DNA from 3 places in the Vogesella perlucida genome. Region 2 is predicted to be linked to each of the others. Evidence: predicted binding sites of a transcription regulator. Region 2 holds the regulator's gene; each other region holds the start of a gene.

Region 1 (4,547 bases), on a different contig from region 2:
TTCGGCCACCAGCCACGGCAGGCCCTGAGCCTGGGTGCTGGCGATGCGTTCAGCCATATCGCTGACCGCCACCGGTTTTTCCTCGAACGAGATGGTGGTGTACTCGATGTAGGGGTTGTAGATAGCGCAGATGGCCGCGGCGTCGTCCGGTGTGGCCTCGCGGATGCATAGCTCGCTCATGCTGCCTCCAGGTAGGCACCGTGAATGGCGTCGCCCAGGCCGTGAATCTGGTTGAGGAACTGGGTGAGGTAGGTGTGCAGGCCGTCATCCAGAATGCTGTCTATCTGCCCGTAGCTCATTTCGGCGTGCAAGGTGGCGGCCAGCCGTTTGGCGCGGTGGCCGGTGTCGCCCTTGATACGCGGCAGCAGCTCGGCGATTTCATCCACGCAGGCACGCAGCGAGCGCGGTACGTCGGGGCGCAGGATCAACAGCTCGGCCACGCGGCGTGAGCTGAGGGTGTCGCGGTACAGCTCGTGGTAGGCCTCGAAGGCGCCCAGTGAGCGCAGCAGCGCACCCCACAGGTAGAAGTCGGCCGCGCTGTCTTCCGCGGCATTGCCTACCAGGTGCGACTTCACATTGATCAGCCGTGCGGTGTTGTCGGCCCGCTCCATAAAGGTGCCCAGGCGGATGAAAGAGAAGGCGTCGTTGCGCTGGATGGTGCCGTAGGTGGTGCCGCGAAACAGGTGCGAGCGCTCTTTTACCCAGTCGAAAAAGCCGGCCAGCGGGCGGCCTTCCAGTGCCATCTGGCGTGCCTCCAGCCAGCTGGCGTTAATGCTCTCCCACATTTCGCCGGTGATCTTGCCGCGCACGGCGTGGGCATTCTCGCGGGCAAATTTCAGGCAGTTCACGATGCTGGCAGGGTTGGCCGCATCAAAGGTCATGAAGTGCATCACGTCGCCGGCGAGCAAATCCGGGTGGCGGGCGCGGCAGGCTTCCAGCGCACCGGTGGTGGCCAGTGCGGCGGTAATGTCGCTGCCGCCGCGTGATTGTGGCAGCAAGGACAGGCTGTGGGTCACGTCCAAGAGGCGCGCCAGGTTTTCGGCGCGTTCCATGTAACGGCTCATCCAGTACAACTGGGATGCGGTGCGCGAGAGCATCATGATTGGTCCTCCAGAATCCAGGTGTCCTTGGTGCCGCCGCCTTGCGACGAATTCACCACCAGCGAGCCTTCTTTCAGGGCCACTCGGGTCAGGCCGCCGGCCACCATGGTGATGTCACGCCCGGACAGCACAAAGGGGCGCAGGTCGATATGGCGCGGTGCGATGCCGGACTCCACAAAGGTGGGGCAGGACGACAGGCACAGCGTGGGCTGGGCAATGTAGTTGCTGGGGTCGGCAATGATGCGCTGGCGGAAGTCTTCGATCTCGGCTTTGCTGGCGGCCGGGCCGATCAGCATGCCGTAGCCGCCAGCACCGTGGACTTCTTTCACCACCAGCTCGTGCAGGTTGTTCAGCACGTGGTCCAGCTCGGCCGGGCGGCGGCACATCCAGGTGGGCACGTTTTGCAGCAGCGGCTCTTCGGACAGGTAAAAGCGGATCATGTCCGGCACGTAGGGGTAGATGGACTTGTCGTCGGCGACGCCGGTGCCGATGGCATTGGCCAGGATCACGCCGCCAGCACGGTACACCGATAGCAGGCCAGGTACGCCCAGCATGCTGTCGCCGCGGAAGGCCAGCGGGTCCAGGAAGGCGTCATCGATACGGCGGTAGATCACGTCTACCTGTTTGTTGCCCGCGGTGGTGCGCATGTAGACGCGGTGGTTTTTCACGAACAGGTCTTGCCCTTCCACCAGCTCCACACCCATTTGCTGCGCCAGGAAGGCGTGCTCGAAATAGGCGCTGTTATGGTGGCCGGGGGTCATGACCACCACGGTGGGGTTATCTACCGCGCTGGCGTGGCGCAGGGTGTTCAGCAGCAGCGTGGGGTAGTGCTGTACCGGCGCTACCGCGTGGCTGGCAAACAGCTCGGGGAACAGCCGCATCATCATTTTGCGGTTTTCCAGCATGTAGGACACGCCGGACGGCACGCGCAGGTTGTCTTCCAGCACGTAGAAGTTGCCGTCGCTGTGGCGGATCACGTCCACGCCGGTGATATGGGCGTAGATGCGGTGCGGCAGGTCCAGGCCCTGCATGGCCGGCTGGTACTGGCTATTGGAAAACACCTGCTCGGCGGGAATCAGCCCGGCTTTCACAATGTGCTGTTCGTGGTAGATGTCGTGCAGGAAGGCGTTCAGCGCGGTAACGCGCTGGCGCATGCCTTTTTCGAGCGTTTGCCAGTCGCTGGCGGGGATGATGCGCGGTACGGTGTCGAACGGGATCAGCCGCTCGGCGCCGGAGTCGTCGCCGTACACGGCAAAGGTAATGCCCACGCGGTGGAACATCAGGTCGGCCTCGGCGCGCTTGCGCGCCAGGGTTTCGGGTGGCTGCGAGTGCAGCCAGCGGGCAAAGTCGCGGTAGTGCGGGCGGATGCCGCCGCTGTCTAGCAGCATCTCATCGTAGTGGCCGGACTCGGGTAGGGTCAGGGCATGCATGGCACTCTCCTGCGGTAGATGTCTTGTATTGAACAGCAAGCCCTGTGCCAGTGCGCAGCGGGGGGTGTACGGGGGCTTTTGCCCCGAAATGACGCATGGAAAAGCCCCTTTGCGGGGTGCGCTTCATGCTGGTGCAATATGCCCCTGATTGGGCCGTCGTGTGGCTGGCGGGCGGCGCTTGCCGTGTCATATTCGCGAGTCGTATATTGCGAACGTCCACTTATCGAATTAAGCCTATGGGCCCCGCTCCTTCTGATGTTCCCACCCTGCCCCCGTCAGTTACGGCCGCCGCAGGGTGTTACCAGCCGCTACCGCTGGCTGTGTTGAGCGAGGCCGCTGGCCGCCCCCGCTGGCAGCTGGTATCGGCTTGGCTGCTCTCGCTCGTGGCCAGCCTGTGGCTGGGCGTGGTGCAGCTTGATGGTGGCTGGTATGGCTTTCAGGTACACGCCGGTGAGCTGTCTTTTGTGCTGAGCATTTATCCGCCGCTGACGATCAGTACGCTGTGGGTGTTGTGTATCGGCTATGCCTGGGGGGCATCGCTAGCCTACCTTACCACCTTCATGGTGGGCATGTTGTCCGGTTTGCCGCTGGGCTGGGCGCTGGTGTTTGCCTTTGCCAACCCTCTGGGCTTGCTGGTGATGGCGCAGGTTTACCAGCATGTGCAGGTCAGCTATCTGCCGCGCACCCTGCCCGCGCTGATGTTTTTCATCACCATCAGTTTCATTTCCGGCATTGCCAGTGCCACCGGCTCGTTTATCTGGAGCTACTACAACGACTTGTCTGCGCTGGGGGCGTTTCAGGCCTGGCAGGGCTGGTGGGCCGGTAACTTTCTGCAGACCGTGGTGACGTGCGCGCCATTGCTGTTGCTACTGGCGCCACGGGTGATGCGCTGGCGCCAGCAACACTGGCCCCATTTTGGCCAGGCGCCCGCCATGGACCAGCGTTGGGCGTGGCTGGTGGCGCTGTTGTCGCTGGCGGGGGTCATTGCCTTTTTGTGGTTGTCGTTCATGCTGGCAGACCGCAGTGTCATGGCCTTGCCCGGTAGTAGTGCGCAGCAGTGGCAGCAGCGTGCCATGCTGTATCGTGATTCGGCCATGTCGGTGTACTGGGTCATGTCCGTGTTGTTGTTCGCCATGGTGTTTCTGGGTTACCGCTTTTTTACCCAGCGCACGTTGCAGCTACGCCAGGCCGCCGAGCGGGTGGCCTACGAGCGGGATCTGGCCCTGCGCCGCCAGGGCGAGGCCGAGGTGGCGCGTAATGCTTTGCACCAGCTCAACCAGGAGCTGGCAGCCCGCATTCGCGAAGTCGAGCTGCTGCAAGCGCAGCTGCGCGAGCAGGCCCTGCGCGACCCGCTCACCGGCCTGCACAACCGCCGTTACCTGCATCAGCGTTTGCCAGCCTTGCTGCTGTCGGCACAAACCGCCGGCCCGCAGCTGTGTGTGGTGCTGCTGGACCTGGACCATTTCAAGCGGGTAAACGACCAGCATGGCCACGCCACCGGTGACGCGGTGCTGCGGCATTTTGCTGCCCTGCTGCTGGCGGCGGTACGCCCTGCCGACGCGGTGGTGCGCTACGGTGGCGAGGAGTTCTTGCTGCTACTGCGCGGTTACCCTACGGAGCAGGTCGATGCTTTGCTGCGCGGCGTGCAGGCTGCGTTTGCTGCCAGCAGTATTGCGGTGCCCGACGGCCAGCTAAGCGGGCTGAGCTTTTCCGCCGGCATCACTTTCAGCCAGGGGGTGAGCGATAGCGAGGATAACTTGCTGCAGCAGGCGGACGATGCGCTATACCAGGCCAAGGCAGCCGGGCGGCACACCTGGCGGCAGTACCAGCCTTAGATCAAGGCCTGCGGCCAGCTTGGCCCTGCCCTGCTGTTGGCGGCCAACTATCGCACGGGGTTAGCGCCGGAAATAAGTGCTGCTTTGTTCAGGCTGCCATATCGATTCTTGGCATTTCTGTATATGATTTGTATTGGACAAATCATATAGGTCACGGCCATGCACACCTTCTGGATTACCGG
Region 2 (4,547 bases):
GACCAGGGCCGCTACGCCCGCAGTACCGGTATCGGGCTGTTTGAAGGCCACGTCGACATGCTGCGCCAGCCCATGGGCCAGCAAGCCGCCATTCATCTGCAAACCCCCTCGCTACGGGTAAACAGCCAGAGTGGCATTCTCAGCAACCAGGCCCCGGTGACCATTGACGATGGCCAGTCGCGTATCAACGCTATCGGCTTCTATTACAATCACCCCGCGGGGCAGCTGAAACTGCTATCTCGAGTAAGGATTTCCTATGCGCCATAGCCTGATGCTTGCGCTGGCACTCGGTACCGTCTGCACCCCTGCATTCGCCGAAAAAGCCGACAGCAGCAAACCTATCGAAGTGAATGCCGACAGCGCATCGCTGGACCAAAAACAGGGTATCAACGTGTTTGAGGGCAATGTCATCATCACCCAGGGTACCCTGAGCCTGCGCGCACAAAAAACCGTTGCCACGCAAGACGCCAACCGCCGCCAGAAGCTGCAAGCCACCGGCAGCCCGGTGTACTTCCGCCAGAAACTGGACGGCCAGGCTGAATACATAGACGGTCAGGCCAGCCGTGTAGATTACGACTCGGCCAGCAATACCGTGGTACTGAGCGGCAAAGCGCAAGTCAAGCGCGGTAAAGACGTGGTCACCGGCGAACAGATCACCTACAACACCGCCACCGAGATTTACCAGGTGAAAGGCCAGGGCGGCAGCAACACCTCCGGCCGCGTCACCATCATCCTTCAGCCGCAGGAAAAACCATGAGCCAAAGCCGGCTGAGCATCCAGCACCTGAAAAAAACCTTCAAGAAGCGGACCGTCGTACGGGATGTTTCCATGGATATCGCCAGTGGCGAGGTCATCGGCTTGCTCGGCCCGAACGGTGCCGGCAAGACCACCAGCTTTTACATGGTGGTCGGGCTGGTCGCTGCCGAAGCCGGTGAAATCACGCTCAATGGTGAAGTCATCACCCACTTGCCCATCCACAAACGTGCACGGCTAGGCTTGGGTTATCTGCCACAAGAGGCGTCCATCTTCCGCAAGATGACGGTAGAGGAAAACATCCAGGCGGTACTGGAAGTGGCCGGTCTGTCCGGTGAGGTGCTGGATAATGAGCTGCAATTGCTGCTGGATGACCTGAACATCGGCCACCTGCGCGAAACCAACGCCATGGCCCTGTCTGGCGGTGAGCGGCGCCGTGTGGAAATTGCCCGCGTGCTGGCCACCAAACCGCGCTTCATTCTGCTGGACGAGCCCTTTGCCGGTGTGGATCCGATTGCCGTGATCGACATCCAGAAAATCATCTCGTTCCTGAAAGAGCGCGGTATCGGGGTGCTGATTACCGACCACAATGTGCGCGAAACGCTGCGCATCTGCGACCGTGCCTACATTATTTCCGAAGGCCGCGTGCTGGCCTCCGGCTTGCCAGACGAACTGGTCAATAACGAACAGGTTCGCCAGGTTTACCTGGGCGAGCATTTCCACCTGTAAGCGAAATGAAACAGACCCTCCAGCTCAAAGTCAGCCAGCAGCTTACCCTGACCCCGCAACTGCAGCAGTCCATCAAACTGCTGCAAATGTCCACACTGGACTTGTCCAGCGAACTGGAGCGCTACCTGCTGGAAAACCCGCTACTGGAGCGCAGCGACGGTAGCGATAGCCCGCCAGCAGAAGGTGATGCGCCCGTTACCCAGGAAAGCAGCAACGACACCGCCGAAGACCGCCAGCAAGACAGCATGGAGCTCACGGACTGGGGTAGTGGAGGCGGAGGCGGCAGCCACGATGGCGACGACGAATTCGACCCCATTCTCAATGCCCCCTGCCGCCCCACCCTGCGCGAACACCTCACGGCACAGATGCGGGAAACCCAGCTGGGCCGCCGCGATAGTGCCCTGCTGGCTTTGCTGATAGACGAGCTGGACGACGATGGCTACCTGCAAACACCGCTGGAAGAGGTAGCGGCCGAACTGCCGCTGGAGCTGGATGTCGAAACCGAAGAGCTGGAAACCCTGCGCAAGCTCATGATGCAATTTGAGCCCATGGGCATAGGCAGCCGCGACCTGGGAGAGTTTCTGGCGTTACAGCTAGCCAACCTGCCCGCGCACACCCCATCGCTCCCCCTGGCCCGCAAGCTGGCAGGAGAACACCTGGCGCTGCTGGGTAGCCGTGACTACACCCGGCTGAAGAAAATCCTGGGTGTGGGCGAAGCCGAATTACGCGCCGCGCATAGTCTTATTGCCACGCTGCGCCCCAGGCCCACCAGTGGTTTTGACCAGGGCGAGACACATTATGTCGCGCCGGATATCCATGTCGTGCGGCGCGGCGGGCGCTGGGTTGCCCAGCTCAATCGCGGCTCGCTACCAAAACTTCAAGTAAATCAGCTGTATGCAAACATGCTGCAGCAACGGGACAACAGCCACAACCTTTCGGGCCAACTGCAAGAGGCCAGATGGCTGGTAAAAAACATTCAGCAACGGTTTGACACCATCCTGAAAGTGTCGGAATCTATAGTTGAAAGGCAGCAAGCGTTCTTTGAACACGGTGAAGTGGCCATGCGCCCGCTGATATTGCGAGACATCGCAGACGAGCTGGGTTTGCATGAATCCACCATTTCCAGAGTTACGACCCAGAAGTATCTGCTATGCAGCAGGGGCTTGTTCGAGCTGAAATATTTCTTTGGTAATGCCCTGGAAACGGATAGTGGCGGCGAGTGCTCTGCCACAGCTATCAAGGCGCTGATACGCCAGATCATTGATGGCGAAGATGGCAAAAAACCGCTATCGGACAGCGCCATCGCCGACAAGCTCACGGCACAGGGTATTCAGGTTGCCAGACGTACGGTAGCCAAGTATCGTGAAGCTATGCAGATTCCGCCAGTTAGCCTTCGCAAGGCCTTATAGAAGTGCCAAAACACCGGTGCGGCCAGCCCGACCGCACTGTTAACAGAAGGAGTCAGGGTATGAACCTCAAAATTACCGGTCTACACCTCGAAGTTACCCCATCGATTCGCGAATACATCGAGAGCAAACTAGAACGCATCACCCGCCACGTAGATAATGTCATTGGCGTTAACGTGACGCTGTCGGTTGATAAACTGGTACAAAAAGCGGAGGTCAACGTTCATCTGGCAGGCAAAGATATTCATGTCGAATCGGAAGAAGCCGACATGTACGCTGCCATCGACACACTGATGGATAAACTGGACCGTCAGGTATTGAAGTTCAAGGAAAAACAGGGTGAACACCGGGTTAACGCCCAACAGGTCAACGCCACCCTGTAAGGCACATTGATGCACAACACGGGAGCCACCAGGCTCCCGTTTTTGTTTTCCTGCCGCAGCCAGACTATTTTTTGCCTGTCACACCGATTTCAATGCAGCACCATGCGCCAAACAGGGCAAAATGCGCATGCCCACATTTGGCCCCGAACCAAACTGTGCCACGCACCAGAATAGCCGGCTTGCCAATACAGGCAGTACCCGCAGCCTGCCTCTGTACGAGCGGATATCCGGCGTTGGCCAGCGGCACTTATCCGGCCCAGGCAGGTCTTATCCTGCCCTATTGCAAACAGCCGACTCGGCGTAGAATGGCCGACGGTTTTTTCCGGCAAATGTAAATCATGAGCTTGATTGGCAAGATTCTTCCGCAGCAAAACGTGCTGGCGGATGTAGACGTATCCAGCAAGAAGCGCCTGTTCGAACAGGTAGGCCTGATGGTTGAAAACAGCCATGGCATTGCCCGCAGTGACATCTTTGACAGCCTGTTTGCCCGCGAAAAGCTGGGCTCAACCGGGCTGGGTCAGGGTGTAGCCATACCGCATGGCCGGGTAAAAGGCCTGAAAGAGGCCACCGGCGTGTTTATCCGCCTGGCCAGCCCGATACCGTTCGACTCGCCCGACGGCAAGCCGGTTAACCTGCTGTTTGTCCTGCTGGTGCCTGAGCAGGCTACCGACCTGCACCTGCAGGTGCTATCCGAGCTGGCCCAGCTGTTCTCCAGCCGTAGCCTGCGTGAAAAAATGGCCAGTTGCGACGCTGTAACCCTGTACGAGTTACTCACCGGAAACGCCCCCCATGCCTAATATCAGTGTGCGCCGCCTGTATCAGGACAACCAGCACAAGCTGAGCCTGAGCTGGGTGGCCAGCCGCGCCGGTTCTGACAACCTGATTTCCAATGAAGAGCAGCGGCCAACCCAGGCGCTGGTGGGCCACCTGAACTTTATCCACCCCAACCGGGTGCAGGTACTAGGTCTGGCCGAAGTGGAATACCTGAACAAGCTGGAGCAAGCCGCCGCCCGCACCGCGCTGGACCAGCTGTTCCACAAGACCATGGCCGTGGTGATCGTGGCCAATGGTCAGCCCGTACCCAAGCTGCTGCACGACTACTGCCAGACGCACAATGTGCCGCTGATGAGCACGCCGCTGGAAAGCCCCTACCTGATGGACGTGCTGCGCATTTACCTGGCGCGCGCCCTGGCGGTATCCACGGTCATGCATGGCGTGTTTCTGGATGTGCTGGAAATCGGCGTGCTGATCATGGGCGACTCGGCCATGGGTAAAA
Region 3 (4,547 bases), on a different contig from region 2:
GCAGAAAAGGCCATGCGCAAGTAATCGCGCTACCCGGCAGGCCAGCTGGGCACTTTGGCAGTTTTGCTGCCCGGTGTCAGGCTGGCCTGTTTTCATCTTGCCAGTAGAGGAGTTCCCACATGACAACCAGTACCAGGCCTTATCTGATTCGTGCCATCCACCAGTGGTGTACCGATCAGGGGCAGACACCCTATATGGTGGTGTGGGTCGATGAGAACGTACAGGTGCCGATGGAGTTTGTGAAAAACAACGAGATCGTTCTGAATGTTGGCTACGGGGCAACGCAGGGCCTAAATATCGAGAACGACTGGATTTCATTCTCGGCGCGTTTTGGCGGTATATCGCGTGAAATCTGGGTGCCGGTTGGCAATGTGCTCTCCATTTTTTCACGTGACTCTGGCGAGGGGATGGGTTTCGAGCTAGAAAAGCTTGCCGATGCGCCAGTACGCCCATCCGCAGTACCAGCCGCGCCCATCGAGGTGGCTGCTCCTGAAACGACGCGGGATGCTGAACCCCAGGGTGCCAAGATCATTACTTTTCCCGGGCGCCGTAGCTAGACGGTAGGCCCATGAAAAAACCGCCCGGTTAGCTGGGCGGTTTTTTTGCGGCCAAGCCAGTGGCTTGGCGGTGCTACTTACTCTACACGCTCGCCGTGCAGGACAACATCCAGGCCTTCGCGTTCTTCCTCTTCGGTCACACGCAGCCCCATTACCACATCCAGCAGTTTCAGCAGGATGTAGGTGACAATGGCGCAATACACAACAGTAGCACCTACGCCAATGGCTTGGGTCATCAGGTTGCCTTCTACACCACCGATTTCTTTTACAGCAAAGATGCCGGTCAGTAGCGCGCCAATGATACCGCCTACGCCGTGTACGCCAAACGCATCCAGCGAGTCATCGTACTTCAGCATGTGTTTCAGCGAGGTGGCGCTCCAGTAGCAGACGGCACCAGAGATCAGGCCAATGGCCAGCGCGCCCTTGGCATCCACAAAACCGGCAGCAGGGGTGATGGCAACGAGGCCAGCAACAGCACCCGATACGATGCCCAGTACCGAAGGTTTGCCTTTGGCGATCCATTCAGCCGCCATCCACGACAGGGCAGCCATACCAGTAGCAACCTGGGTGACCACCATGGCCATGGCGGCACGGCCATCCGCAGCAACTGCGGAGCCGGCGTTGAAACCGAACCAGCCAACCCACAGCATGGAAGCGCCGACCAGCGTCAGAACCAGATTGTGCGGGGGCATGGCTTCGCGGCCAAAACCGACACGTTTGCCCAGTACCAGCGCAGCTACCAAGCCAGCAATACCTGCGTTAATGTGTACAACGGTACCACCGGCAAAGTCCAGCACGCCATGGTCAAACATCCAGCCGCCAGGTGCCCATACCCAGTGCGCAACCGGCACATAAACCAGCAGAGACCACAGCGCCATGAAGACCAGCATGGTGGAGAATTTCATGCGTTCGGCAAACGCACCGGTAATCAGCGCCGGGGTGATGATGGCAAAGGTCATCTGGAAGATCATGAATACCGCTTCCGGAATGGTACCTGCCAACGGGTGAACGGTCAGTTTGCCTTCGTCTTTCAGAAAGAGCATGCCGTCCAGCAGGATGCGGTCCAGGCCACCAATCAGGCTGTTGCCGGGAGTGAAGGCCAGGCTATAACCGACTACAGTCCACAGTACGGTCATCAGCGCACAAATGGCAAAGCTTTGCATCAGGGTAGCCAGTACGTTTTTCTTTCGCACCATGCCGGCGTAGAACAGCGCCAGACCAGGGATGGTCATGAACAGTACCAGCGCGGTGGAGGTCATCATCCAGGCGGTATCACCCGCGCTGATGACTTTGGTTTCTACCAGGGTAGGGGCCCCATCGGCCAGCGCCGGGAAGGCTGTACACAGCGCACCGAGTGCCGCTAGCGAGAGTAGTTTCTTGCTCATTTTCTTGTCCTTTCAGCTAAGGCTTAAACGGCATCTGCGCCAGTTTCACCGGTACGGATACGAACCACTTGCTCCAGGTCGTATACAAAGATCTTGCCATCGCCGATCTTGCCAGTGCGGGCTGCCGTTTCAATAGCTTCCACCACCTGATCCAGCTGTTCATTGCTGATGGCGATCTCCAGTTTTACCTTGGGCAGAAAATCCACCACATACTCTGCACCACGGTACAGCTCGGTATGGCCTTTCTGGCGACCAAAACCTTTCACTTCGGTAACGGTAATACCTTGCACGCCGATGGCGGAAAGGGCTTCACGGACTTCGTCAAGCTTGAAGGGCTTGATAATGGCGCTGACCAGTTTCATGTTGGCTCCTTGGTGCTCAGTAATGAGTGAGTGTGACAAATTTGCCTATGCATGAACTGTGCCAGAATCGTATTTGTTTTATATTTCAAGTAATTGCAGCGGTTTCTGTTTTTGTATTCGATATATTCTTACAGTGTCGTTGGGTCTGTGTGCTGCTTGCCCGTTAATGGTGCGTTTGCGCTTATGCAGGGGAGGGCGCTTTTTGCTAAACTGCCCAGCATTCATCATGCCAAAGTCAAGGCGCCATCATGCTTAGCCAGAAACTGTTCGACGAAATCAGCAACAAAATCTCCGAAACCATCGCTGCCAGTCCGGCAAAAGATCTGGAAAAAAACGTCAAAGCCATGATGGCTGCCACGTTCAGCCGTATGGATCTGGTGACCCGCGAGGAGTTTGATATCCAGCAGGAAGTACTGGCGCAGACGCGTGCCCAGTTGACAGCGCTGGAGCGCCGCCTGATTGCGCTGGAAGCCCAGAGTGCCGCGCCTGCCAGTACGGATGCACCGGCAGAGCCTCTCTAGATCTGTATGTCGCTCGCGGTCTGTCTGAGCCGCGCGCTTGCCGGCGTCAGTGCACAGGAAGTCGCTGTCGAAGTGCATCTGGCGAATGGCCTGCCCGCCTTTACCTTGGTCGGCTTACCCGATACCGAGGTGAAGGAGAGTCGTGAGCGCGTGCGGGCAGCGATCATTCAGTCCGGCTTTGATTTCCCGGCCCGTCGCATTACGGTGAACCTGGCGCCAGCCGATTTACCTAAAGAGTCGGGCCGTTTTGATTTGCCTATTGCCGTAGGCTTGTTGGCTGCGGATGGTCAGCTACCTTTGCTGGCTTTGCCACAATACGAGCTTGCCGGAGAATTGGGCCTTGGCGGTGAACTGAGGCCTGTCCGTGGTGCATTGGCCATGGTGGCCGCCGCACGTGGCAGTGGACGGCGCTTTATCCTGCCCAGAATTAGTGCAGAAGAAGCCTCATTGGTGCAGGGGGTTGAAATTTATGCAGCCGATAGCCTGGTGGAGGTATGTGCCCACCTGGCCGGTATTAGTCAGCTTAGATTGTGCAGCCATCGCCAGAGTGTGCCTACCCAGCCGGTGTATCCCGACCTGAATGAGGTAAAAGGGCAGGGGCTGCCCAAGCTGGCTCTTGAGGTGGCTGCGGCAGGCGGGCATAGCCTGCTGATGCAGGGGCCGCCAGGTACGGGGAAATCCATGTTGGCCGCACGCTTGCCCGGTATTTTGCCTGCCATGACCCAGGATGAGGCATTGGAGAGTGCTGCGGTGCAGTCTTTGGGCAGTCAGGGGTTTGATGTGCGTTTGTGGTGCATCAGGCCCTATCGCCACCCGCACCATACGGCTTCGGCTGTGGCACTTGTCGGGGGCGGGCCGGATCCTCGCCCTGGCGAGGTTACCTTGGCGCACCATGGTGTACTGTTTCTGGATGAGCTGCCGGAGTTTGATCGCAAGGTCCTGGAGGTGCTGAGGGAACCTCTGGAGACCGGGGAGATTCATATATCCCGTGCCGCGCGCCAGGTATGTTATCCAGCGCGTTTTCAGCTGCTGGCGGCAATGAATCCCTGCCCATGCGGTTACCTGGGCCACGCACGGCGAGCTTGTCGCTGTACGCCGGAGCAGGTTTTACGCTATCGCGGTAAACTGTCGGGCCCTTTGCTGGACCGGTTTGACCTGATGGTAGAGGTGGGGTCATTGTCGCTGGATGAGCTGCAGACGCTACCTGAAGGGGAGTGTAGTGCCACGGTGCGCGAGCGTGTGGATGCTGCGCGACAGCGTCAGTGGGAACGACAGGGCAAGAGCAATGCCAGCTTGCACGGTGCAGAGTTGTCCTTGCACTGCGCGTTGTCGCCACCATTACAGCAGCAGCTGAATCAGCTGCTGGAAAAGCTGGATCTGTCTGCTCGTGCGTACCACCGTGTTTTGCGCGTGGCCCGCACATTGGCAGATCTGGCAGGAAGCCAGGAACTGTCGCGCCAGCATATCTTGCAGGCGGTACAGTTCCGGCGAGGGCTGGCCGGTTTTGGTGCTAGCAAATAACCAGCTTGGCAAGATTAAAATCAATATAGTGGGCTTATGAGTAACAGAGATTTGAAGCATGCTACCCGTTCGGGTGGCCGAAGTGCGCCAGCAGGCAAAGGTGGTGGCGGTTTGATGACGGGTGTACTGGTAGGGTTGATTGTGGGTGTGGGCATTGCCGTGGGCATGACCATGTACCTGAACCGTGCTTCTACGCCTTTC

What was found. The regulator sigma-54, encoded in region 2, starts transcription at its own class of promoters, with help from an activator protein. The targets are predictions, from matches to a motif close to CTGGCACGCTTCATGCTT.
Positions count from the first base shown of each region.
Region 1: a site for sigma-54 is predicted at 2,564-2,581, ahead of ACZ9XP_RS09005 (circularly permuted type 2 ATP-grasp protein). Genes of this name have one in related genera too.
Region 3: a site for sigma-54 is predicted at 2,352-2,369, ahead of glnK (P-II family nitrogen regulator). Genes of this name have one in related genera too.

Region 1 covers NZ_CEETRO010000005.1:117,578-122,124, forward strand. Annotated here, with positions in the region: gene ACZ9XP_RS08995 (arsinothricin resistance N-acetyltransferase ArsN1 family B) at 1-180, opposite strand, end outside; gene ACZ9XP_RS09000 (alpha-E domain-containing protein) at 177-1,100, opposite strand; gene ACZ9XP_RS09005 (circularly permuted type 2 ATP-grasp protein) at 1,097-2,530, opposite strand; gene ACZ9XP_RS09010 (diguanylate cyclase) at 2,854-4,365, shown strand; gene ACZ9XP_RS09015 (SDR family oxidoreductase) at 4,525-4,547, shown strand, end outside.
Region 2 covers NZ_CEETRO010000011.1:66,572-71,118, forward strand. Annotated here, with positions in the region: gene lptC (LPS export ABC transporter periplasmic protein LptC) at 1-267, shown strand, start outside; gene lptA (lipopolysaccharide transport periplasmic protein LptA) at 257-757, shown strand; gene lptB (LPS export ABC transporter ATP-binding protein) at 754-1,482, shown strand; gene ACZ9XP_RS15295 (RNA polymerase factor sigma-54) at 1,488-2,891, shown strand; gene hpf (ribosome hibernation-promoting factor, HPF/YfiA family) at 2,951-3,271, shown strand; gene ptsN (PTS IIA-like nitrogen regulatory protein PtsN) at 3,610-4,068, shown strand; gene hprK (HPr(Ser) kinase/phosphatase) at 4,061-4,547, shown strand, end outside.
Region 3 covers NZ_CEETRO010000004.1:174,857-179,403, forward strand. Annotated here, with positions in the region: gene ACZ9XP_RS07465 (glutathione S-transferase N-terminal domain-containing protein) at 1-24, shown strand, start outside; gene ACZ9XP_RS07470 (ClpXP protease specificity-enhancing factor) at 120-557, shown strand; gene ACZ9XP_RS07475 (ammonium transporter) at 635-1,942, opposite strand; gene glnK (P-II family nitrogen regulator) at 1,966-2,304, opposite strand; gene ACZ9XP_RS07485 (accessory factor UbiK family protein) at 2,553-2,825, shown strand; gene ACZ9XP_RS07490 (YifB family Mg chelatase-like AAA ATPase) at 2,832-4,346, shown strand; gene ACZ9XP_RS07495 (SPOR domain-containing protein) at 4,461-4,547, shown strand, end outside.